Regions from separate parts of the Streptomyces sp. NPDC005808 genome, predicted to be linked through region 1. Evidence: riboswitches for the same ligand, from Rfam matches in the RefSeq annotation. Region 1 holds a riboswitch; each other region holds the start of a gene.
What was found. Region 1 has a riboswitch for thiamine pyrophosphate ahead of ACFYPC_RS28860 (thiamine ABC transporter substrate binding subunit). Riboswitches for the same ligand answer to the same signal wherever they lie in the genome.
Positions count from the first base shown of each region.

Region 2: linked by a shared signal. The riboswitch ahead of thiO (glycine oxidase ThiO) and the one ahead of ACFYPC_RS28860 (thiamine ABC transporter substrate binding subunit) in region 1 are both predicted to bind thiamine pyrophosphate.
Region 3: linked by a shared signal. The riboswitch ahead of thiC (phosphomethylpyrimidine synthase ThiC) and the one ahead of ACFYPC_RS28860 (thiamine ABC transporter substrate binding subunit) in region 1 are both predicted to bind thiamine pyrophosphate.

Region 1 covers NZ_JBIAIK010000015.1:89,559-97,385, forward strand. The annotation lists gene ACFYPC_RS28850 (phosphatidate cytidylyltransferase) at 1-612, shown strand, start outside; gene rlmN (23S rRNA (adenine(2503)-C(2))-methyltransferase RlmN) at 726-1,832, shown strand; TPP riboswitch at 1,882-1,999, shown strand; gene ACFYPC_RS28860 (thiamine ABC transporter substrate binding subunit) at 2,079-3,161, shown strand; gene ACFYPC_RS28865 (ABC transporter permease) at 3,137-4,813, shown strand; gene ACFYPC_RS28870 (ABC transporter ATP-binding protein) at 4,814-5,833, shown strand; gene ACFYPC_RS28875 (maleylpyruvate isomerase family mycothiol-dependent enzyme) at 6,029-6,838, shown strand; gene ACFYPC_RS28880 (LAETG motif-containing sortase-dependent surface protein) at 6,994-7,650, opposite strand.
Region 2 covers NZ_JBIAIK010000007.1:393,998-401,824, reverse strand. The annotation lists gene pknB (Stk1 family PASTA domain-containing Ser/Thr kinase) at 1-919, opposite strand, end outside; gene ACFYPC_RS18810 (thiazole synthase) at 1,145-1,939, opposite strand; gene thiS (sulfur carrier protein ThiS) at 1,943-2,155, opposite strand; gene thiO (glycine oxidase ThiO) at 2,152-3,348, opposite strand; TPP riboswitch at 3,346-3,457, opposite strand; gene ACFYPC_RS18795 (hypothetical protein) at 3,510-3,710, shown strand; gene ACFYPC_RS18790 (NAD(P)/FAD-dependent oxidoreductase) at 3,947-5,116, shown strand; gene ACFYPC_RS18785 (Rv2175c family DNA-binding protein) at 5,299-5,670, shown strand; gene thiE (thiamine phosphate synthase) at 5,761-6,429, shown strand; gene metF (methylenetetrahydrofolate reductase [NAD(P)H]) at 6,606-7,529, shown strand; gene ACFYPC_RS18770 (hypothetical protein) at 7,586-7,827, shown strand, end outside.
Region 3 covers NZ_JBIAIK010000008.1:222,548-230,374, forward strand. The annotation lists gene ACFYPC_RS19945 (LacI family DNA-binding transcriptional regulator) at 1-468, shown strand, start outside; gene ACFYPC_RS19950 (metallophosphoesterase) at 655-1,728, shown strand; gene ACFYPC_RS19955 (hypothetical protein) at 1,911-2,783, shown strand; gene thiC (phosphomethylpyrimidine synthase ThiC) at 2,926-4,749, opposite strand; TPP riboswitch at 4,742-4,898, opposite strand; gene ACFYPC_RS19965 (YibE/F family protein) at 4,970-6,580, shown strand; gene ACFYPC_RS19970 (SsgA family sporulation/cell division regulator) at 6,681-7,118, opposite strand; gene ACFYPC_RS19975 (IclR family transcriptional regulator) at 7,218-7,827, opposite strand, start outside.

The DNA of each region.
Region 1 (7,827 bases):
GCGGCGATGGTCGTCTCCGGTTACGTCCGGGGCGCCGAGGGTGCGTGGGTGGCGATGGCGCTCACCGCGCTGGCGGTTCTGGTCTGGCGGATGACGGAGCCCCCCGAGGGCTATCTGAAGGACGTCACGGCCGGCGTCTTCGCGGCTTTCTACATCCCGTTCCTGGCCACGTTCGTCGCGCTGATGCTCGCGGCCGACGACGGTTCCCTGCGGGTGCTCACGTTCCTGCTGCTCGCCGTGGTCAGTGACACGGGCGCGTACGCGATCGGCTGGCGCTTCGGCAAGCACAAGCTGGCGCCGCGCATCAGCCCCGGCAAGACCCGCGAGGGCCTGGTCGGGGCGGTCACCTTCGCGATGGCCGCGGGTGCGCTGTGCATGGAGTTCCTGATCGACGACGGTACCTGGTGGCAGGGCCTGCTCCTGGGCCTCGCGGTCGCGGCCAGCGCCACGCTCGGGGACCTCGGCGAGTCGATGATCAAGCGGGACCTGGGCATCAAGGACATGGGCACGCTGCTGCCGGGGCACGGCGGAATCATGGACCGGCTGGACTCGCTGCTGCCCACGGCTCCGGTGGTCTGGTTGCTACTGGTGATCTTCGTCGGCTCCGGCTGACCGGCTGTTGCGCATGAGTCTGTACGTCGCTGACGTGCGGGTTTGTCGGTGGGGGGCTCGTTGTCCACAGGGCGGCGAGTCCCTCTTCGTATGTCTGCGACACTGGGAGGGTTATGCCTGCACCCGGAGAACTCACATTCGTCGCCCCGCGCGGAGCCAAGAAGCCGCCGCGGCATCTTGCCGATCTCACGCCCGCTGAGCGTAAAGAGGCGGTTGCCGCGATCGGCGAGAAGCCGTTTCGTGCCAAGCAGCTCTCGCAGCACTACTTCGCGCGGTACGCGCACGACCCCGCGGAGTGGACGGACATCCCGGCCGCCTCGCGCGGCAAGCTTCAGGAGGCGTTGCTTCCCGAGCTGATGACGGTCGTGCGGCATCTGTCGACCGACCAGGAGACCACCCGCAAGACCTTGTGGCGGCTCTTCGACGGCACGCTCGTCGAGTCCGTGCTGATGCGGTACCCGGACCGGGTGACCATGTGCATCAGCTCGCAGGCCGGATGCGGGATGAACTGTCCGTTCTGCGCGACCGGGCAGGCCGGGCTCGACCGGAACCTCTCCACCGGCGAGATCGTGCACCAGATCGTGGACGGCATGCGGGCGCTCCGGGACGGCGAGATCCCGGGTGGTCCGTCGCGGCTCAGCAACATCGTCTTCATGGGGATGGGCGAGCCGCTGGCCAACTACAAGAGGGTGGTCGGGGCGATCCGAGCGCTGACCGACCCCGAGCCCGACGGGCTCGGCCTCTCGCAGCGTGGCATCACCGTGTCGACGGTCGGTCTTGTCCCGGCGATCAACCGGTTCTCCGACGAGGGCTTCAAGTGCCGCCTCGCCATTTCGCTGCACGCGCCCGACGACGAGCTGCGCGACACCCTCGTACCCGTGAACACACGCTGGCAGGTGCGGGAGGTGCTGGACGCCGGCTGGGAGTACGCGGCCAAGTCGGGGCGCCGGCTCTCCATCGAGTACGCGCTGATCAGGGACATCAACGACCAGGCCTGGCGTGGTGACCGGCTCGGGCGGATGCTCAAGGGCAAGCCCGTGCATGTCAATCTCATCCCGCTGAACCCGACGCCGGGTTCGAAGTGGACCGCCTCGCGGCCCGAGGACGAGAAGGCGTTCGTCGAGGCGATCGCGGCCCACGGGGTGCCGGTCACCGTTCGCGACACCCGTGGTCAGGAGATCGACGGGGCGTGCGGACAGCTCGCGGCCACCGAGCGGTAACCTGACTGCGTACGTACGTCGTACTTACATCCGTAGTTCCCACATCTTCATATTCCGACAGGGGAGCGCCACAGCGCTGAGAGTGCGGCAGCCGGTCACCGGCGGGCCGCAGACCCTCAGAACCTTGCCCAGGTCATTCTGGGTAGGAAGTTCGGTCAATACTCAAGCTGTTGCGCCCTGCCCGGGAACTGTCAGAGGTTCCCGGGCAGGGCCGCGTCTCTTCCTGGTCATCCCAGGAGGAATTCAGTGAGCAAGAAGAAGACGATCACGGCCGTAGCGGTCGGGTTGGGGCTTGTCGCGCTCTCCGCGTGCGGCTCGACCGAGTCCGGCTCCGGGAGCAGCGGTGACTCCAAGACGGTGACCCTTGTCAGCCATGACTCCTTCGCCTACTCCAAGGACGTGCTGAGCGCCTTCGAGAAGGAGTCCGGGTACACGGTCAAGGTCCTCAAGGACGGTGACGCGGGGCAGGCCGTCAACAAGGCGATCCTCACCAAGGACAACCCGCAGGGCGACGTCTTCTTCGGCGTCGACAACACCCTGCTGTCCCGCGCGCTCGACAACGGGCTCTTCCAGTCCTACGAGGCCAAGGGCTCGGACCAGATCCTCCCGGAGTACCGGGTCGACGAGGACAAGCACCGGGTGACGCCCATCGACACGGGCGACATCTGCGTCAACTACGACAAGGCGTACTTCACCGAGCACAAGCTGACGCCTCCGCAGTCCTTCGACGATCTGATCAAGCCCGAATACAAGAACCTGCTTGTCACCGAGAACGCCTCCACGTCCTCGCCCGGCCTCGGCTTCCTGCTCGGCACCGCCGCGAAATACGGCGACGACGGGTGGCAGGACTACTGGACGAAGCTCAAGGCCAACGGCGTCGAGGTCGTCGACGGCTGGGAGCAGGCGTACAACGACGACTTCTCCGGGTCCGCGGGCGGCAAGAAGGCCAAGGCGGACCGGCCGCTAGTCGTCTCGTACGCATCCTCGCCGCCCGCCGAGGTCATCTACGCCGACCCGAAGCCGACGACCGCGCCGACCGGCGTCGCGACCGGCACCTGCTTCCGGCAGGTCGAGTACGCGGGGCTGCTGAGCAACGCGAAGAACACCAAGGGCGGCGAAGCACTCATCGACTTCCTGATCACCAAGAAGTTCCAGGACGACATGCCGCTGAACATGTTCGTCTACCCGGTGGTGGAGGGCGCGAAGGTGCCCGCCGAGTTCACGGAGTTCGGGCCGCAGGCCAAGGACCCCGAGACCATGGACCCCGCGAAGATCGCCGCCAACCGGGACCAGTGGGTCAAGTCGTGGACCTCGCTCGTACTGAAGTAACGCCCCGGGCGCGTAAGGAGTCCCGTCGGGGAGGCGCGGCGCGGCTCGGGCTGATGGCCCTGCCGGTCGCGTTCTTCGGCGTCTTCTTCGCCTACCCCGTGGTGGCGATCGTGGCCCGAGGCCTAAGGGTTGACGGGGTCTGGCAGTTCGGGCGGATCGGGGATGTCCTCGCGCAGTCCGACATCCGGCACGTGCTGTGGTTCACCACCTGGCAGGCGCTCGCCTCGACCGCGCTCACGCTGCTGATCGCGCTCCCCGGCGCGTATGTCTTCGCGCGCTTCGAATTCAGGGGCAAGCAAGTGCTGCGGGCGGTGGTGACGGTGCCGTTCGTGCTGCCGACGGTCGTCGTCGGTACGGCCTTCCTTGCCCTCGTCGGCCGGGGCGGGCTCCTCGACGAGCTGTGGGGCGTACGGCTCGACACCACCGTCTGGGCGATCCTGCTCGCGCATGTCTTCTTCAACTACGCGGTCGTCGTCCGCACGGTCGGCGGGCTCTGGTCGCAGCTCGACCCGCGTCAGGAGGATGCCGCCCGGATGCTCGGCGCATCCCGCTTCGCGGCCTGGCGCAAGGTGACGCTGCCGGCCCTGAGCCCGGCCGTGGCCGCGGCCGCGCTGATGGTGTTCCTCTTCACCTTCACCTCCTTCGGTGTGGTGCAGATCCTCGGCGGCCCGACCTTCTCGACCCTCGAAGTCGAGATCTACCGGCAGACCTCGGAGATCTTCGACCTCTCCACGGCGGCGGTGCTGACGATCATCCAGTTCGTGGCGGTGGGCGCGATCCTCGCCGTGCACGCCTGGACCGTGCGGCGCCGGGAGACCGCCCTGCGTCTGGTGGCCCCGGAGACCACCGCACGCCGGCCACGTGGTGGCGGGCAGTGTGCGTTGCTGGCCGGGGTTCTCGCGACCATCGCCGTGCTGCTCGTGCTGCCGCTGGGTGTGCTGGTCCAACGGTCTCTGGACGCGCCCGACTTCGGCTACTACAGGGCACTGACGTCCGACGACAGCGGCATCTTCCTCGTCCCGCCGATCGAGGCCATCGGCAACTCGCTGCAGTACGCGCTCGCCGCCACCGCCATCGCCGTACTCGTCGGCGGTCTGGCGGCCGCCGCCCTCACCCGGCGTGCGGGCCGTCTCGTACGAGGCTTCGACGCGCTGCTGATGCTGCCGCTGGGCGTGTCGGCGGTGACCGTCGGATTCGGGTTCCTGATCGCGCTGGACGAACCGCCGCTGAACCTCAGAAGCAGTTGGATTCTGGTGCCCCTCGCACAGGCACTGGTCGGTGTCCCCTTCGTCGTACGAACGATGCTGCCCGTGCTGCGGGCGGTCGACGGGCGGCTGCGGGAGGCGGCGGCGGTGCTCGGGGCGTCGCCGTGGCGGGTGTGGCGCGAGGTCGATCTGCCGATGGTGCGGCGTGCGCTGCTGGTCGCGGCCGGCTTCGCCTTCGCGGTGTCGCTGGGCGAGTTCGGGGCGACCGTCTTCATCGCACGGCCCGACAATCCCACGCTGCCGGTCGCCGTGGCGCGGCTGCTCGGACGCGCCGGTGACCTCAACTACGGCCAGGCGATGGCCCTTTCGACCATCTTGATGGTGGTGTGCGCGGTGGCGCTGCTGCTGTTGGAGCGGGTACGGACCGACCGGACCGGGGAGTTCTAGATGCTGCTGAGCCTTGAGACCGCGACCGTACGCTTCGGCGGGCGTGCGGTGCTCGACGCCGTCGACCTCGCGGTCGCCGAGCACGAGATCGTGTGCGTGCTGGGGCCGAGCGGCAGCGGCAAGTCGACGCTGCTGCGGGCGGTGGCCGGGCTCCAGGCGCTCGACGCGGGCCGGGTGCTCCTCGACGACCGCGACCAGGCGCAGGTGCCCGCGCACCGGCGGGGCGTCGGCCTGATGTTCCAGGACCACCAGCTCTTCCCGCAGCGGGACGTGGGCGGCAACGTGGCGTTCGGGCTTCGGATGCACGGCGCGAACAAGGGCGAACAGGCGGTACGAGTACGGGAGTTGCTGGAGCTCGTCGGATTGCCGGGTGCCGAGCGCAGAGCCATCGCCGCCCTCTCCGGTGGTGAGCAGCAGCGGGTTGCGCTGGCCCGTGCCCTCGCGCCGCGCCCCCGGCTGCTGATGCTCGACGAACCGCTCGGCCAGCTCGACCGCTCGCTGCGCGAACGCCTTGTCGTCGAACTCCGGGAGCTGTTCGGCGAGTTGGGTACGACCGTGCTCGCCGTCACGCACGACCAGGGCGAGGCCTTTGCGCTCGCCGACCGGGTGGTCGTGATGCGCGACGGGCGAATCGCCCAGTCGGGTACGCCACTTGAGGTCTGGCAGCACCCCGCGGACGAGTTCGTGGCGCGCTTCCTCGGCTTCGACAACGTGGTCGACGTGACGGTGAGCGGGGAGACCGCGGACACCCCGTGGGGGAAGGTCCCGGTGCCGGAGGGCGTGCCGCAGGGGCCGGGCACGCTACTCGTCAGGCCCGCGGGCGTACGGCTGGTGGACGCGGCCGAGGGGCTGTGCTGCACCGTGGTCGCCCGGACGTTCCGGGGCACCCATGTCGCCGTACAGCTGCAACCGGAGGACGCGCCCCGGCTCGAAGCGGCGTGCACGCTCAGGGACGCGCCGGTCCCCGGTGACCAGGTCGGGGTCGAGTTCGACGCCGCGGAGACCGTCGTCCTCGGCTGACTGCCCGGCGCCCGGAAGCGGTGTACTCGCACAGTTGCCTGGCGTCCGGAAGCGGCGTACACGCGCAACTGCCTGGCGTCCGGAAGCGGCGTACACGCACAGTTGCCTGGCGTCCGGAAGCGGCGTACACGCGCAACTGCCCGGCGCCCGAAAATGACGTACTCGCAGAACCGTCCGCCGCATAAAGTGCGGCTCATGACGTCACTCGGGGTGCTCGGGCATGAACGCTACTGCGACGCGATCGAGACGCAGGTGCGGCAGTTGAGGGACGTGGTGAGCTCGGACGGCGTCGAGCTGTCCGCCACCGTGCCGACCTGCCCGGACTGGTCGCTGGAGCGGCTCGTACGGCATACGGGCGGGGCGTTGCGCTGGGCCGAACTCCTCGTCCGTAACAGGGTGCAGGAGTACACCCCCGACGAGAACACTCCTCTCGCCCCGGGGCCGGAGGTCAAGAGTGATCCGGCGGCCTTGGACGCCTGGCTCGCGGAGACCGGCGAGATGCTCGTCGGCACGCTGCGGGAGGCGGGGCCCGACGTGAAGGTCTGGGGGTGGGCCGGGGTTCTGAACTCCGGTTTCTGGGCGCGCCGCATGACGCACGAGCTGGCGATCCACCGCGCCGACGCGACGCTGGCCGCCGGGCTGCCGTACGAGGTCGACCCCGATGTGGCCGCCGACGCGATCGACGAGTGGCTGGGGATCGTGGAGTACATGCAGCGGACGCAGCCGCACGACGCGGCGCGGGAACTGCGCGGAACCGGGCGCAGCATCCATCTCCACGCCACCGACACGAGCCCCGAGTTGAATGCCGAGTGGGTAGTCGAACTCACCGAGGAAGGCGTCGTCTGGCGCCGGGGCCACGAGAAGGCGACCGTCGCGCTGCGGGGCCCGCTGACCGACGTACTGCTGGCCTTCTACCGCCGACTGCCGCTGGACGGCGGTCGTTTGGAAGTGCTCGGGGAGCGGGAGCTGCTGGAGTTCTGGCTGGAGCGGGCGACGTTCGGGTAGGTCCCGTGTCGCGGGTGCTCGCCGGGGTCAGGTTCCGTGTCGTGGGTTCCCTCAGGGTCACGCCCCGCTTCGCGGTTGCTCGCCAGGGGCACCACAGGTGTGTGGCCCGCCTCCTGGGTGAGGGGACGGGCCACACATTTCGTACGGGGTGAGGGTCAGGCCTTCGTCGCGCCACGGCGGCGCATTCCGAAGAACACAGATCCGCCACCGACCAGGACGAACGCAGCGGCGATGCCGGCGATCACCGGGGTGTTGGAGTTCGCACCGGTCTCGGCGAGGTTGGACTCACCGGCCGCGGGGGACGGAGCGTTGCTGCCCGTCGTGGCGGGAGCGGTGGTGCTCTCGGCGGGCGACGGGGTCGCCGACTCCGAAGGCGTCTGCGACGGGGCAGGCGTCTCCGATGCCGGAGGCGTCGATGCCGGCGGAGTGGTCTCCGTGGACGTGCACGCCTTGTCCGGCGTGATCAGGTTCGGGGAGATGTCCTCGTCGACGGCGTTGTTCTCGGCCTTGATGTGGACGCGGTACTCGGCCTTGGGGGCCCAGTCCTCCGAGAACGTGACCTTGGCGCCCTCGCGGGTGCCGACCACCGTCTCCTCGCCGACGAGCTTCGCGTCGGCGCCGTTCGACTCGAGGTAGACCTTCACGGTGGCCTTTACGCCCGAGGCGTCTATGTCGGTGACGGTGATGATGCCCTTCCCGTTGTCATCGCAGTCGGCGACAGCGGAGAAGTCCTTAATGTTGCAGGCCATTGCGTTGCCGGCGACACCGAGCGCGAGCGCGGCCGTCGCTGAAGCAACACCGAGGATTCGCACAGAACGTGCGGTACGGCGAGATATGGACACGATTGCCCTTCACGGGATGCGCAACTGCGGGGGGTGAGAGGGGCCTTCTGCTGCTCTGCTGCCACAACAGCGCCCCCAGTAGCCTCACTGGTTTATAAGCGTCGGCTAAGGGCTGTCAATGCATATGCCCTGCCAAGGCGTTGCCTT
Region 2 (7,827 bases), on a different contig from region 1:
TCACGCTCGTACGGTCCTCGGCGTTGTGGTGCCCCATACCGAGGGCCTGCGGCGGTACGGCGTCGAGCTGCTCGGCGCTGAGCTCCGCCCGCGCCTCCAGCACCTGACCGAGCAGCGCCACCGCGTCGTACGGGCGGACCTCGGGGTTGCGTGCGGTCGCCGAGGTGACCAGCTCGTCGAGCTGGAACGCCAGATCCGGTACGGCGGCGGACGGCGGCGGTACGTCCGCGTGGAGGTGCTGGTAGAACACCTGGGCGGGGGAGTCACCGGAGTGCGGCTTGCCGCCGGTGAGCATCTCGTAGAGCACGATGCCGCACGCGTACACGTCGACGCGGGCGTCGGCGGTGCCGTGCTCGATCTGCTCGGGGGCGAGATACGAGACGGTGCCGAGGACCGCGCCCGTCGTGTTGGTGACGGTGTCCACGGCTCGTACGAGCCCGAAGTCCGCCACCTTGACCCGGCCGTCGTCCCCTATGAGCACGTTCTCCGGCTTCATGTCGCGGTGCACGAAACCGGCGCGGTGGGCCGCGCCGAGCGCCGCGAGCACCGGCTCGAAGATGTCGAGCGCGGCCCGCGGCTGGAGGGCCCCGCGCTCGCGCAGGACGTCGCGCAGGGTGCACCCGGCGACATACTCCATGGCCAGATAGACGTACGATCCGTGCGCCCCCTGGTCGAAGACCTGCACCACATTGGGGTGGGCGAGCCGGGCCACCGACTTGGCCTCGCGGATGAACCGTTCGACGAACGAGCCGTCGGCAGCCAGGGCCGGGTGCATCACCTTGAGGGCGAGCACACGGTCGAGGCGGGTGTCCAGGGCCCGGTAGACCGTGGCCATCCCGCCGACCGCGATGCGCGCGTCCACGCGGTAGCGGCCGTCGAGCAGCTGCCCGACAAGCGGGTCCTGAAGGGTCGTATCCACGCAGGTGAGTCTACGAGCCACCACTGTCAGCCCCACCCGTTCAGCCGATACCGGGGCTGGACTGAAGCCGACCTGTGACGCACGCCGCACAGGCCATGAGGTACCCGGCAGTCGCCGACGGCGGGTCGCCGCACGGGAGACCAGCACTTTTCAACGAGGTGGAAACGGGCGGTGCGCGGGCGGGAAAGTCCTGAAGCCGCAACCACGGACGGCGGACGGCCAAGGTCAGAACGCCGGCCGCTCCGGATCCAGCCGGGCCAGCCCCTCCGCAGGAGACGACGCCTCGGCGAAGTGCCGCCGAGGAATCCGCCCCGCCCGGTAGGCGAGCCGCCCCGCCTCCACCGCGTGCCGCATGCCCTCGGCCATGAGCACCGGCTCCTGGGCCCGCGTCACGGCCGAGGCGAGCATCACCCCCGCGCACCCCAGCTCCATCGCGAGCGCGGCATCGGACGCTGTCCCGGCTCCCGCGTCCAGGATCACCGGCACGCGCGCGTGCTCCACGATCAGCTGGAAGTTGTGCGGGTTGCGGATCCCGAGCCCGGACCCGATCGGCGACCCCAGCGGCATGATCGCGGCGCACCCGACGTCTTCCAGTTTCCGCGCGAGCACCGGGTCGTCGTTCGTGTACGGCAGCACGGTGAAGCCGTCGTCCACCAGCGTCTCCGCCGCGTCGAGCAGCTCGATCGGATCGGGCAGCAGCGTGCGCTCGTCGGCGATGACCTCCAGCTTGATCACGTCGGTGCCCAGGGCCTCGCGCGCGAGGCGGGCGGTCAGTACGGCCTCGCCGGCGGTGAAGCAGCCCGCCGTGTTCGGCAGCACCCGGATGCCGAGCCGGTCGAGGACGGAGAGCACGGAACCGTGTACGTAAGCGTTTACGCGCCGCATGGCGACCGTCGTCAGCTCCGTACCGGAAGCGACGAGCGAGCGCTCCAGGACATCGAGGCTGGGCGCACCCCCCGTACCCATGATCAGACGGGACGAGAAGGACGTACCACCGAGGACAAAGGGATCGTCGGCCATGGGTCAGCCTCCTTGGACGGCAGTGAGGACTTCGACACGGTCTCCCTCGGAGAGGGAGGTGGAGGACCACTGCCCTCGCGGGACGACGGTTTCGTTGAGCGCGGCGGCGACACCGGACGGAGCCGGGGTGAGCGCCGCGACGAGGGTGTCGAGAGCGGTTCCGGCGGCGACCCGCTGCCGCTCTCCGTTGACGAAGACGCTGACGAGGATGCTCATACGGGCTGCTCCGTGCGTGCCGGGCTGAAGCGCTTGGGGGAGAAGGGGCGTGCCACGTCCGGGAGTTCACCGGTGGTCAGGGCGTGCGCCATCGCGTCACCGGTGACGGGGGTCAGCAGGACGCCGTTGCGGTAGTGCCCGGTCGCCAGGAGGAGCCCGTCGAGCTCGGTGGGACCGAGCAGCGGCGCGTTGTCCGGCGACCCGGGGCGCAGTCCTGCGCGGGTCTCGGTGAGCGGCAGCTCGGTGATTCCGGGGACCAGCTCATGGGCGTCGCGCAGCAGCTCGTACACGCCGCCCGCGGTCACCGTCGTGTCCCAGCCCAGCTCCTCGCTGGTCGCGCCGACGACGAGCTCGCCGTTCTCGCGCGGCACCAGATAGACATGGCTGCCGCGCACGACGGCACGCACGGTGCGGCTGAGGAAGGGCGCGTACGGCCGTGGCACGGTAAGCCGCAGCACCTGCCCCTTCACGGGGCGCACGGGCGGTAGCAGAGCCTCGGGAACGCCCGCGAGGCGCCCGCTGAGGCTGCCCGCGGCGAGGACCACCTGCCCGGCCGACAGCTTGACGCCGTCCGCGGTGACGACTCCCTGGGCCCGGTCCCGTACCACGCCCAGGCGCTCGGCCCACGTCCGGCGGAACACCACTCCGGCCCGCTCGCAGGCCGTGACCAGGGCCTTCGCGAGCCGGCGCGGATCGATCTGGTGGTCGCCGTCCACCCGCAGCCCGCCCCGCACGCCGGGCGCGAGCATCGGTTCGAGGCGGCGGCACTCACGGCCGCTGAGCCACTCGGAGTCGAGCCCGGACTGACGTTGCAGGGTGTGCAGTTCACGCAGGTGCACACGGTCGTCGGCGTCGAGTGCGACGGCCAGGGTGCCGCACCGGCGGTAGCCGAGGTCCTGGCCCGTCGCCTCGGTGAGCTCGGCGACGAAGTCCGGATAGCGGTGCGCGGAGGCCAGGTTGAGGCCCAGCAGGGTCTGCTCTCCGTAGTGCAGTTCGGTGACGGCGGCGAGCATGCCGGCCGCGACCTGCGCGGCGCCGCCGCCGGGCTCGGGGTCCACCAGCGTGGTCGTCAGTCCGCGCTGCGCGGCCCGCCAGGCCGTCACCAGCCCGATGATTCCGCCCCCGATGACGAGGACGTCTGAGATGCCTGGTGACACGGACGTACGGGATGTGTCAGGCGGTGTATGCGACATGGGCGTCCAGCCCCTCCCTTCGCCGGCATGACCCGGATCAGGTTCGTACGGTCGGAGGCCGTCCAGCCTCCCTCTCAGCCCGGTCGTCCGGACTCCCGCGAGTGCTTTACGTTGACCAGCCTAGCTCGCTGCCGTATGTCTCAGTAAGGGAGCCTCCGTCCATGGCCCGTTCGCTCGACGGCCTCGCCCTGTCGCCGGTCGCCGACCAGGCGCCCGGCGGCACCTCCTCGGGGCACTGCGTGTCCCGCGTGACCGAGCTGCCCGACGGGCGTGTCCGCCTGGAGGAGACGTGGGAGTGGGAGTCGCAGCGGGGCAGCGGGACCAGTTCGGTGGAAGAGGTCCGCCCCAGCGACACCCCCTAGTGGTGCCGTGCGGGTCTGTGGTGGTGCCGTGCGGATCCGTCCGGGCGGTGCTGCCCAGTCGTGTGGAGCAGGTCGGGTCGGGCGGTGCGGAGCAGGTCAGGTCGGGGCGGTGTGGAGCAGGTCACTGAGCACGCCCGCTGACTGACGAATTGTCAGCTGTCTATGGTGATCAGGTGACCGACAAGACGCAGGTTCAGGAGCGGGCGGTACGGCAGGTCGTCGTCGTGGGCGCGGGCATGGCGGGCGTACAGACCGCGGTCGCCCTGCGGGAACAGGGCTTCGCCGGCGGCGTGACGCTGATCGGGGCGGAGCCGCACCAGCCGTACGACCGCCCACCGCTGTCCAAGGCCGTACTGCTCGGCAAGGCCGAGGGCTCCGCCTTCGACCTCGACTTCGAGGCACTGGGCATCGACCTGTGGCTCGGGCGCGAGGCGCTCGGTGTACGCCCCGGGGACCATGAGCTGGACACGGTGGCGGGGCCGGTGCCGTACGACGTCCTGGTCGTCGCGACCGGCGCGGAACCGATCCGGCTGCCGGGCACGGAGGGCGTGCCCGGGGTCCATCTGCTGCGCACCCTGGACGACGCCGAGCGGCTGCGTCCCGTCCTCGCCCAGCAGCACGACATCGTGGTGGTGGGGGCGGGCTGGATCGGCGCCGAATTCGCCACCGCAGCGCGTGAGGCCGGATGTGTGGTGACCGTCATCGAGGCCGCCGACCGGCCGCTCGCCGGGGCGCTGCCCGCCGAGGTGGCCGCCCCGATGGCCGCCTGGTACGCGGACAGCGGAGCCTCGTTGCGCACCCACGCGCGCGTGGAGCGCGTCGAGCCCGGCGCCGTGGTGCTGGACGACGGCTCACGGGTGCCCGCGGGCGCCGTGATCGTCGGCATCGGAGCGCGCCCCGCCACCGCCTGGCTCAGCGGCTCCGGCATCGAGCTCGGCGCCCACCGAGAGGTCCTGGCCGACGACCATCTGCGCACCTCCGTGCCGGACGTCTACGCGGTCGGCGACTGCGCTTCCTTCCCTTCGGGAAGGTACGAGGACCGCCTTCTGGTCCACCACTGGGACAACGCCCTCCAGGGACCGCGCACGGTGGCGGCGAACATCATCGGCGAGTCCCCTGTGGCGTACGACCCGGTCCCGTACTTCTGGTCCGAACAGTTCGGCCGCTTCGTCCAGTACGTCGGCCACCACGCCCCCGCCGACACCACCCTCTGGCGCGGTGACCCGTCCGGCGCGGCCTGGACGGTCTGCTGGCTCCACGGCGGCCGGCTGGTCGCCCTCCTCGCGGTCGGCCGGCCCAGGGACCTGGCCCAGGGCCGGAAACTCATCGAGGCGGGCACCCTGATGGACCCGGAGCTGCTGTCGGATCCTTCGCGGCCGCTGAAGACGGCGACGCTGACGCCTTAGGCGGGGCTGGTTCGCCGTGGGCGGAACCGGTGTCGGCCGGGGCGATCCAGCCGTGCGGTGCCCCGATTCCGATGGGATTCGGCCGTGCGGCGCCCCGATCCAGACGGGATCCGGCTGTGCGGTAACCCGATCCCGACGGGACTCGGCTACCGAGTGTCAGTCCGGGATGGCAGGCTTGTCCTGTGACCGAGATTGACGCAAAGATCGATGCTCTCGTCCCCGCCTGGCTCACCCTGCCCGACATCGCCGAGCAGTTCGGTGTCGAGGTGACCCGCGTCCGGCAGCTGGTCAGGGAGGGCCAGCTGATCGCCGTACGCCGCGGTGAGAACCGTGCGCTGCATGTCCCCGCCGCTTTCATCGACGGGGCCGAGCAGAAGGTCGTCAAGGGCCTGACAGGCACCCTGACGCTCCTGCGGGACGACGGTTTCTCCGACGAAGAGATGCTCGAGTGGCTCTTCACTCCCGACCCGAGCCTGCCCGGCACCCCCGCACAGGCTCTCAGCGAGAATCGCGGCACGGAGGTGAAGCGTCGCGCCCAGGCGCTCGCCGTCTGACCGAGACAGACCGTCCGACGTTCGGACCACGGCGCCATGGACCACCCCGGCCGCCGTGGTCCCCACGCACCGACAACGGGGGTAACACGCATGCCCGACAACGCCGCCACCGCACGCGCCCAGCTCGCCGACGCCCGTGTCTACCTGTGCACGGACGCCCGCAGGAGCCAGGGCGACCTCGCCGATTTCCTGGACGCGGTCCTGGACGGCGGTGTCGACATCGTGCAGCTGCGTGACAAGGGCATGGAGGCGGCCGAGGAGCTGGAGCACCTCCAGGTCTTCGCGGACGCCTGCGCGCGCCACGGCAAGCTGCTCGCGGTCAACGACCGGGCGGATGTGGCCCACGCCGCCGGCGCCGACGTGCTGCACCTGGGCCAGGGCGATCTCCCGGTTGCAGCCGCCCGCGCCATCCTCGGCGACGAAGTCCTGACAGGCCGCTCCACGCATGCCGAGTCCGAGGCCGCGGCAGCCGCCGTCCAGGAGGGCGTGGACTACTTCTGCACCGGCCCCTGCTGGCCGACGCCCACCAAGCCCGGCCGCCACGCGCCAGGCCTGGACCTGGTCCGGTACACGGCCTCGCTGGGTACCGCCCGCCCGTGGTTCGCCATCGGAGGCATCGACCTCGGCAACCTCGACGAGGTGCTGGAGGCGGGTGCCCGCCGCGCCGTCGTGGTGCGGGCGATCACGGAGGCGGACGACCCGGGAGCGGCGGCGGCGGAGTTCGCGAAACGGCTGCGCGGCGTACAGCTGTCCGAGTAGCCGTGCGTGTAGCCGACCGAGGAGTTCCCTGAACAGCCGTCCGGTTGACTGAACAGCCGTCCGGTTACCTGAACGGTTGTCCGGCCTCTGTCCGAGGAGTGGACAAGAATTCGACAAATCGGGCAATTCCCGGCCGTGCGGTTGGGGGACCCGATCCCCCTGGCTAACCTGCGGGTATGGCCTTCGGATCTGCTTCCACCAGGACTGACCGCGCACGAACCGTGCGCGACATGCTCGCGACCGGCAACAAGACGTACTCGTTCGAGTTCTCCGCGCCGAAGACCCCCAAGGGCGAGCGGAACCTGTGGAACGCGCTGCGCCGGGTGGAAGCGGTCGCACCCGACTTCGTCTCGGTGACGTACGGAGCCGGCGGATCCACCCGCGCGGGCACGGTGAAGGAGACCCAGCAGATCGTCGCCGACACGACGCTCACCCCGGTCGCACACCTCACCGCGGTCAACCACTCCGTCGCGGAGCTGCGCAACATCATCGGCCAGTACGCGGACGCCGGGATCCGCAACATCCTCGCCGTGCGCGGCGACCCGCCCGGGGACCCCATGGGCGACTGGGTGCCGCACCCCCAGGGCCTGACCTACGCGGCCGATCTCGTCCGTCTCATCAAGGAGTCCGGCGACTTCTGCGTAGGCGTCGCGGCCTTCCCCGAGATGCATCCGCGCTCCGAGACCTGGGACCTGGACACCGGGCACTTCGTCGACAAGTGCCGCGCCGGCGCCGACTACGCGATCACGCAGATGTTCTTCCACCCCGAGTCGTATCTCCGCCTGCGCGACCGCGTAGCCGGGGCCGGCTGTGCGACTCCGGTGATTCCCGAGGTCATGCCGGTGACGAGTGTGAAGATGCTGGAGAGGCTTCCGAAGCTCAGCAATGCGTCGTTCCCGGACGTTCTGAAAGAGCGGATCCTCACAGCCAAAGATGATGCGGCGGCTGTACGCTCCATTGGCATCGAGTTCGCGACGGAGTTCTGCGCGAGGCTGTTGGCCGAGGGAGTCCCCGGACTGCACTTCATCACGCTCAACAACTCCACGGCAACGCTGGAAATCTACGACAATCTGGGCCTGCACCACCCGCAGCAGGCCTAGACCGGTCGCACCCACGTACGACACACTGCGTAGCGGCCACTGGGAGAGGGGCGTACATGGGCTGGACGGTCCTCTATATCGCTTTCGGCGTCGTCGCGCTCTGGCTGCTCGGCGAGGTTCTGCTGCAGTACAAGGCGCGGCTGCGTTACCGGTTGCTCGCCTTCGCCGGCTTCCTCGGCGTGGTCTTCGGCGTGCTGATCCCCTCCGTCGTGGTCATCGGCCTGGGCGCTGCGGCGTTCGCGGTCGGCCAGACGTATGTGACGTTGTCGTTCCGCCGCGGGTTCGCGGAGGGCTGGGC
Region 3 (7,827 bases), on a different contig from region 1:
CACCTCTCCACCACCGCTTACCTGCGCTGGTGCGAGCGCGTGGGCCAGGATCCGGTCTACGAGGCCTACCTGGCGCACGATCCGTGCGCGGGAGCCGTCGCCGCTGACCGGCTGCTCGCGCGGCCCGACCGCCCGGACGCCGTCTACGGGCTCTTCGACCCGAACGGCACCGACCTGCTGGCCGCGGCCCGGCGCTACGGCCTGCGCGTACCGGACGACCTGCTCCTCGTCTGCTGCAGCGAGTCCACCGTCTACGCCAACACCGAGCCGCCCGTCACGACGCTCTCACTCAAACCGCGCCGGATCGGCACAGCGGTCGTCCAGCTCCTCATCGACGCCATCGAGGGAGTCGACTCGGACCAGCCGGTCGAGCAGGTGATACCGACCGAACTGATCGTGCGAACCTCCTCGCAACGCCGTCCGCCGCGTACGACGGTGAGTCCGCCCCGATCACCCGAGAAAGGTTGACTCCCGCTGAAGACTGGGCGGGAAAGCCTCGCCCAATTCGGGCAAAAACCCCGGTGAACTGGGCTCCTGCTCCGATTCACCACCCCTGGGTCATCACATGGCGCGATCCGCATTCCTATGATGGGCCCACGACACCGCGGGCAGCTGCGACCAGGCAGTCCGATCCGGTGCAGATGCGGCGCGATGGTGGTGGAGGGGTCGATGACTCAGGGGGCCGGTCAGGGACCCGAGGTGGCGCGGACGGCGACGTTGCGCGACTTCCGAGTGCCCGCGTACGTCCACGAGACCGGTCCGTTCGCGCAGGACACACCACCCGACGAGGACGCGGGGCCCGGCGGGGAACCCGAGGGGTACACACCGACGCGGCGCGATCTGCCCGTCATCAACCGGAGTGACACGGTCCAGGTCGCCGTTGACGCCGCCGCTTCGGAGGGCGCCGACGGGCCGGGTCCGCTGTTTGTCGTAGGCGATGTGCACGGCTACCTGGACCAGCTCGTCGCCGCGCTCCAGGAGAAGGGCCTCATCGACGCTGCCGGCAACTGGTCGGCCGGGACCGCCCGCCTGTGGTTCCTCGGCGACTTCACCGACCGCGGCCCGGACGGCATCGGCGTGATCGACCTCGTGATGCGGCTGTCCGCCGAGGCCGCCGCCGCCGGCGGCTACTGCAAGGCGCTCATGGGCAACCACGAGCTGCTCCTCCTCGGCGCCAGGCGCTTCGGCGACACCCCCGTCAACTCCGGCGCGGGCACCGCCACCTTCCAGGCCGCCTGGCTGCTCAACGGCGGCCAGAAGACCGACATGGACCGTCTCCAGGACCACCATCTGCAGTGGATGGCCCGCCTCGACGCCATGGAACAGGTCGACGGACACCTCCTGGTGCACTCCGACACCACCGCCTATCTCGACTACGGCGACTCGATCGAGGCGGTCAACGACACCATCCGCGAAACCCTCACCCGCAACGACGCGGACGAGTGCTGGGACCTGTTCCGCAAGCTCACCAAGCGCTTCGCCTTCCGCGACGACGGCAGCGAGGCCGTGCGCTCCCTGCTGGACATGTACGGCGGCTCACGCATCGTCCATGGCCACAGCCCCATCCCGTACCTCCTGGGCGACGTGGGCTCGGAGGACGGCGAGGACAGCGCGGGCCCCTTGGTCGAAGGACCGCATCTCTACGCCGACGGACTGGCCATCGCGATGGACGGTGGCGTGACCATGGCCGGAAAGCTGCTGGTCCAGCAACTGCCACTGGACATCTGAGGGTTCATCGGGCAGGTGTCGCCCTGCTGAAGACCGTGCTGGCCAGGGGGCAATTTCTGGAAACCCCCTGTCACGGCGTGCCATCGCGGCTCTACCATCGGACTATCCGTAGCAGGCTCCCCTCCGTTTCTGCCCAACGGCTCGTCAGCGTGCGAGCTATCAGCCCTACGGAGCATCGGGGGATGCAGATGAACAGCGTTCCGCAGCACCTGCTGAGCGAGGACCGCCAGGATTACGAGCGGCTCCTCGATGAGGCGCTGCGCTCCGCACCACACCGCCCGGAACTCGCCGCTGTCGGCCAGCGGCTCAACCCGGAACAACTGCGCACCATGGCGCTCAACGCCAGCGCGCTCATCACGGTGGCCGCGGCCACCGAGTACCAGCACTATGTGAAGGTCCGTGAGGAGCTGCGTCAGCCGGCGCCGACCACCCCACCCGTCCGCAAGGAAGCCGGTTCCGCCGAACCGGGTTCGAGCGCGATGGGACTCGCCGCCACCGTGGGGGAGGTCACCGAGACAGCCGGAGCGGGCGCCATCGCCGTCGTCGCGGTACTCGCCCCCGTCCTCGCCGGGACAGCCGCGGCGATATTCCTGCTCGTGGGGTACATCCTGAAAATGATCGACCCCGAGCCGGCGTTCGCCAAGACCCTCCTGACCACCGGGTGGGTCTTCGGCGCGGTCACGGCGGCCGCGATTCTGGTCGCCGCGGTTGGCCTCCTGCTCACCGCACTGCGCAACGGCTCGTCCTCGCTGCAGGCCGGAGCACGCGGCGAGCTCGACGAACAGGTCGCCCGGGCCAGGGAAGCCTGGCGCGAGGCCCTGCTGGAGCGCGGCATCATGCCGTTCCTCCGAGAAGCCCTGGCGGACCCGGGCTCGGCAGCATTCGGCGGTCCGTCGCCGTCGCCGACACCGACGAGCCGCATGCCGCAACTGGGCTACAACCGCCCGGGGTTCAGCAGCCCCGACGGCGGCCCGGCAGCGGGCCCGCGCCCGAGCTACTCCAGCCCGGACTTCTCCAGCCCGGACTTCGGGGGGCCTGAACACCAGCCGGAGTGACACCCGGCCGTGGTCGCGCTCAACCTCCAACCGCCAAAACACGCCGGCTACATGCTCGAACACGTCACAGCCTGCGGAGCCCGACAGCCGGTAGTGCGCCGGAGCTGTCCCAACAGCCCCGGCGCGCTGCCTGCGTTCGCGGTCAGTCGGCCAGCGGCAGATACACCCGGTTCCCGCTCGCCGCGAACTCCTTCGACTTCTGCAGCATCCCCTCGGCGACCTCCTCAACGGAGGCTCCCGCGGCCGCCGTACCGCCGAACTGCTCCGTGATGCTGTGGCTGATCTTCATGGAGCAGAACTTCGGCCCGCACATGGAGCAGAAGTGGGCCGTCTTGGCGGGCTCGGCCGGGAGTGTCTCGTCGTGGAACTCCCGTGCCGTGTCCGGGTCGAGGGCCAGGTTGAACTGGTCCTCCCAGCGGAACTCGAAGCGGGCGTCGGACAGCGCGTCGTCCCATACCTGCGCACCTGGGTGCCCCTTGGCGAGGTCGGCTGCGTGGGCGGCGATCTTGTAGGTGATGACGCCGGTCTTGACGTCGTCACGATTGGGCAGGCCCAGGTGCTCCTTGGGCGTGACATAGCAGAGCATGGCCGTGCCCCACCAGGCGATCATCGCGGCACCGATGCCGGAGGTGATGTGGTCGTACGCCGGCGCGACGTCCGTGGTCAGCGGGCCGAGCGTATAGAACGGAGCTTCATCACAGATCTCCTGCTGAAGGTCGATGTTCTCCTTGATCTTGTGCATCGGGACATGTCCCGGGCCTTCGATCATGGTCTGAACATTGAAACGCTTCGCGATCGTGTTGAGTTCCCCGAGCGTCCTCAACTCCGCGAACTGCGCCGCGTCGTTGGCGTCCGCGATCGATCCCGGCCGCAGCCCGTCACCGAGCGAGTACGTGACGTCGTACGCCGCGAGGATCTCGCACAGCTCCTCGAAGTTCTCGTAGAGGAAACTCTCCTGGTGGTGGGCCAGGCACCACGCCGCCATGATCGAGCCACCGCGCGAGACGATGCCGGTCTTGCGGTTCGCGGTGAGCGGTACGAACGGCAGGCGCACGCCCGCGTGGACCGTCATGTAGTCCACGCCCTGCTCGGCCTGCTCGATGACCGTGTCCTTGTAGATCTCCCAGGTCAGCTCCTCAGCACGGCCGTCCACCTTCTCCAACGCCTGGTAGAGCGGCACCGTGCCGATCGGCACAGGAGAGTTGCGCAGTACCCACTCTCGGGTGGTGTGGATGTTGCGGCCGGTGGACAGGTCCATGACCGTGTCCGCGCCCCACTTGGTGGCCCAGGTCATCTTGTCCACCTCCTCCTCGATGGAGGAGGTCACTGCCGAGTTGCCGATGTTCGCGTTGACCTTCACCAGGAACCGCTTGCCGATGATCATCGGCTCGATCTCCGGATGGTTGACGTTCACGGGCATCACCGCGCGGCCGGCAGCGATCTCCTCGCGTACGACCTCGGCGGCGACGTTCTCGCGAACCGCCACGAACTCCATCTCCGGCGTGATCTCGCCGCGCCGGGCGTACGCGAGTTGCGTCACGGCCTGTCCGGAGCGGCCCCGGCGCGGCTGGCGCGGCCGCCCCGGGAAGACCGCGTCGAGGTTGCGAAGGCCGCCGCGCGGTGAGGTGTGCTTGATCCCGTCGTCCTCGGGGCGGACGGGGCGGCCCGCGTACTCCTCGGTGTCGCCGCGGGCGATGATCCAGTGTTCGCGCAGCGGCGCCAGACCCCTGCGTACATCGGTTTCGACGGTCGGATCGGTGTACGGGCCGGAGGTGTCGTACAGCGTGACGGACTGGCCGTTGGTGAGGTGCACCTGACGGACCGGTACCCGCAGATCGGGACGCGATCCCTCGACGTACGCCTTGTGCCAGCCGATGGACTGCCCGCCCCCGTCGTTCTGGGACGGGGAAGGGGCCCCGCCCGTCTGGCTGGAGACAGACGTGCCTGCTTCGTCCTTGTTGGTCATGAGACCTACTCCCTACGCCGGCATTACCCGGTAACAGGTTCGGCGGTCGACGCAGCAGATTCCGTCTGCCGATGTTTCATGTGAAACATCGCTAAGACGGAGATCAGCGCCCTCTCAGCCCGGTGCTCCGAGCTCCCGCGTGTGCAAAGGTGCCTCCACGCTAGCGTCACATCGGGCGCGCTGAACAGTGGGCCCCGTCCGTTCTTGCGATGATCGGTCGGTGACCACGATGCAGCAGCCCCCTATTCCGCCGTCCGAGCCGCCGCACGGACATGGCCCCGGCGACGGCCACGGGCACGGCCCGGGCGGTGGCAGAGGTCCCGGTGACGGCCGGGGACCCGGCGGTGGGCAGGGATCCGAGGGCAGCAACGGACCCGGGGTTGCGGGCGGACCTGGGGGCGGCCACGGACCCGGCGGTGGGCAGGGATCCGGGGGCAGCAACGGATCCGGCGGTGGGCGAGGACCCGGCGGTGGGCAAGACCCGGGCGACAGCCACGGCCACTCGCACAGTCACAGTCATGGCCCCGCGGCCCCCGTCTCCAAGCACCTGCGCAAGGTCATCGGCGCGGTGCTGATCCCCTTCGCCGCCGCGGTCGTCGTGGGGCTCGTGGTGCTCTGGCCTGGCGGCGCCCCGGGGCACGAGCGCACCGGTGTCGGTTTCGACCGACAGACACAGCAGGCGACGGTCACCAAGGTCGAGAAGGTGGATTGTGATTCCGTGAACGCCTCGGGGGAGACCCCGACCGGCGACACCTCCACTGCCGAGGGTTCCTCGGCAGTGCAGCAGGCGACGGGTGACTGCAAGAAGGCGACGATCCGGGTCGACACCGGCAGCGACAAGGGCCGTACGTTCACCGAGATCGTCCAGCCGGACCAGTCACGCCAGTTGCACCAGGGCGAGAAGGTCGTGGTCGCGTACGAGCCCTCCGCTCCGAAGGACCTGCAGTACTCGGTCAGCGATGTGAACCGCAGGATTCCGATGGCGGTGCTCGCCGGGATCTTCGCGCTGATCGTCGTGGCGGTCGGCCGGTTGCGCGGCGTCATGGCGCTGGTCGCACTTGCCGTCAGCTTCATGATCCTGACGTTCTTCATCCTGCCCGCCATCCTGGAGGGCTCGAACCCACTGGTCGTGGCGGTCGTCGGAGCCAGCGCCATCATGCTGATCGCGCTCTACATGTGCCATGGCCTCTCGGCCCGGACATCGGTGGCGGTGATCGGCACCCTGCTCTCGCTGCTGCTGATCGGGGTGCTCGGTTCCCTCTTCATCGGCTGGGCCGCGCTGACCGGCAACACGGACGACAACACCGGCCTGATCCACGGCCTGTATCCGTCCATCGACATGAGCGGTCTGCTGCTCGCCGGCGTCATCATCGGTTCGCTCGGTGTGCTCGACGACGTGACGGTGACGCAGACCTCCGCCGTCTGGGAGCTGCACGAGGCGAATCCGACGATGGGCTGGCGGGGGCTGTACCGCGCGGGCATCCGCATCGGCCGCGACCACATCGCCTCGGTCGTCAACACGCTCGTCCTGGCGTACGCGGGCGCTGCGCTGCCCCTCCTGCTGCTCTTCTCGATCGCGCAGAGCAGCGTCGGCTCTGTCGCCAACAGCGAACTGGTCGCTGAGGAGATCGTGCGCACCCTGGTCGGATCGATCGGCCTGGTCGCCTCTGTGCCCGTCACCACCGCCCTGGCCGCTCTGGTCGTCTCGGCCGACCGCACGGGGACTCCGGCCGGTCGACCCGCGGCTGGGACTCCTGGCGCCCCCGTGGAGCCCATGGGGGCCGCCAGAACGCCGGTACGTGGTGGGAAGGGTCGCCGCCGCAAGCACTGAAGTCACGTGGTGCTCAAGTCGACTTGAGCTGCGCGTGCGGCCCCTGTTCCATACGCAGGCCGGTCGAGAGGAAGCGTTACTCCACTCGGGGAGACGGCGCTCAGCCCGCGCTCTGCTCCTCCGCCAGGATGCGGACCAGCGCCTCGTCGAGGTGGGCGTCGAAGTCGGCGAGGGAACGCTCCTGCCCGAGCGGCACCAGCTTGTCCGTACGGTCGAGGAACGCCACGAGCGGCGCCGCACCCGACCTGAACAGCGCGTGATCGCCGCCTACCTGAAGCCTGATCAGCACCTCGCCGAACGCGTCCGGGTCGGCGGGTGCGATGTGTACATCACCGTCACCACACGGCCGGCCCACACCGTCGACCAGCAACTCCCTTCCGAACGCCCAGGTCACAGGCGCGTCGCCGGGCAAGTGAAAGGTCAGCCGCACGGCGTACGGATCACAGGTCTCGTATCGCAGCTCCACCGGAATACGGAAGGAGAGCTCCTCCGACACGAGGAAGCTCATCATGACCTCTGCCTGTACCGACTCACGCATCGCCTACCCCGTCGTTTGCGGTCGACTGGCCAGGAATCGTTCCCCTGACACTGCTGAAATCTTGCTCAACGTACACGGCAGATCACAAGGAGTGAGTTTTCAGATACTGATAGAGATGGCGAGTGTCCCTGGCGCTCTGCCGATCGCCTCTTGCAACTGGCGTGCAGCAGGCAGGAGTCGGTCGGCCTGGTGCGACGGCAAGGAGATGGCCACGGTCGATGCGGTGGCGCCGACGGTGATGGGAATCGCGGCGCAGACCGTGCCCAGCGCGTACTCCTGTCGTTCGATCACGGTCTCCATCCGCCCGATGCGTTCCAGGCGCCGCAGCATGCTGTCACTGTCGCGCACCGTGTACGGAGTGATCGACTGCACCGGGTAGCGGTCAAGGTGATCCCTGCGGGCCTTCTCGTCCAGCTGCGACAGCAGACACTGACCGACCGCGTGGGCGTGCCCCGTCTCCCGGAAGTCGGCCCACTCCTCGACCGCGGGATTGCCCGAGGTGTCGGCGATGGACAGAACCTCGATCTCACCGTCGCGGTACGTCGCGTAGTACACGGGTGCGCCGATCGAATCGCGCCAGTGCGCGAGCACGTCGCTCATCGTGCTGCGACGTTTCTGCTGGGCTCCGCTGCTGCTCAACCGCTCGGCAGCTTCACCTAGGAAGAACAGCCCCTTCTCGCGGCGCAGATAGCCCTCGTGGGCCAGAGTG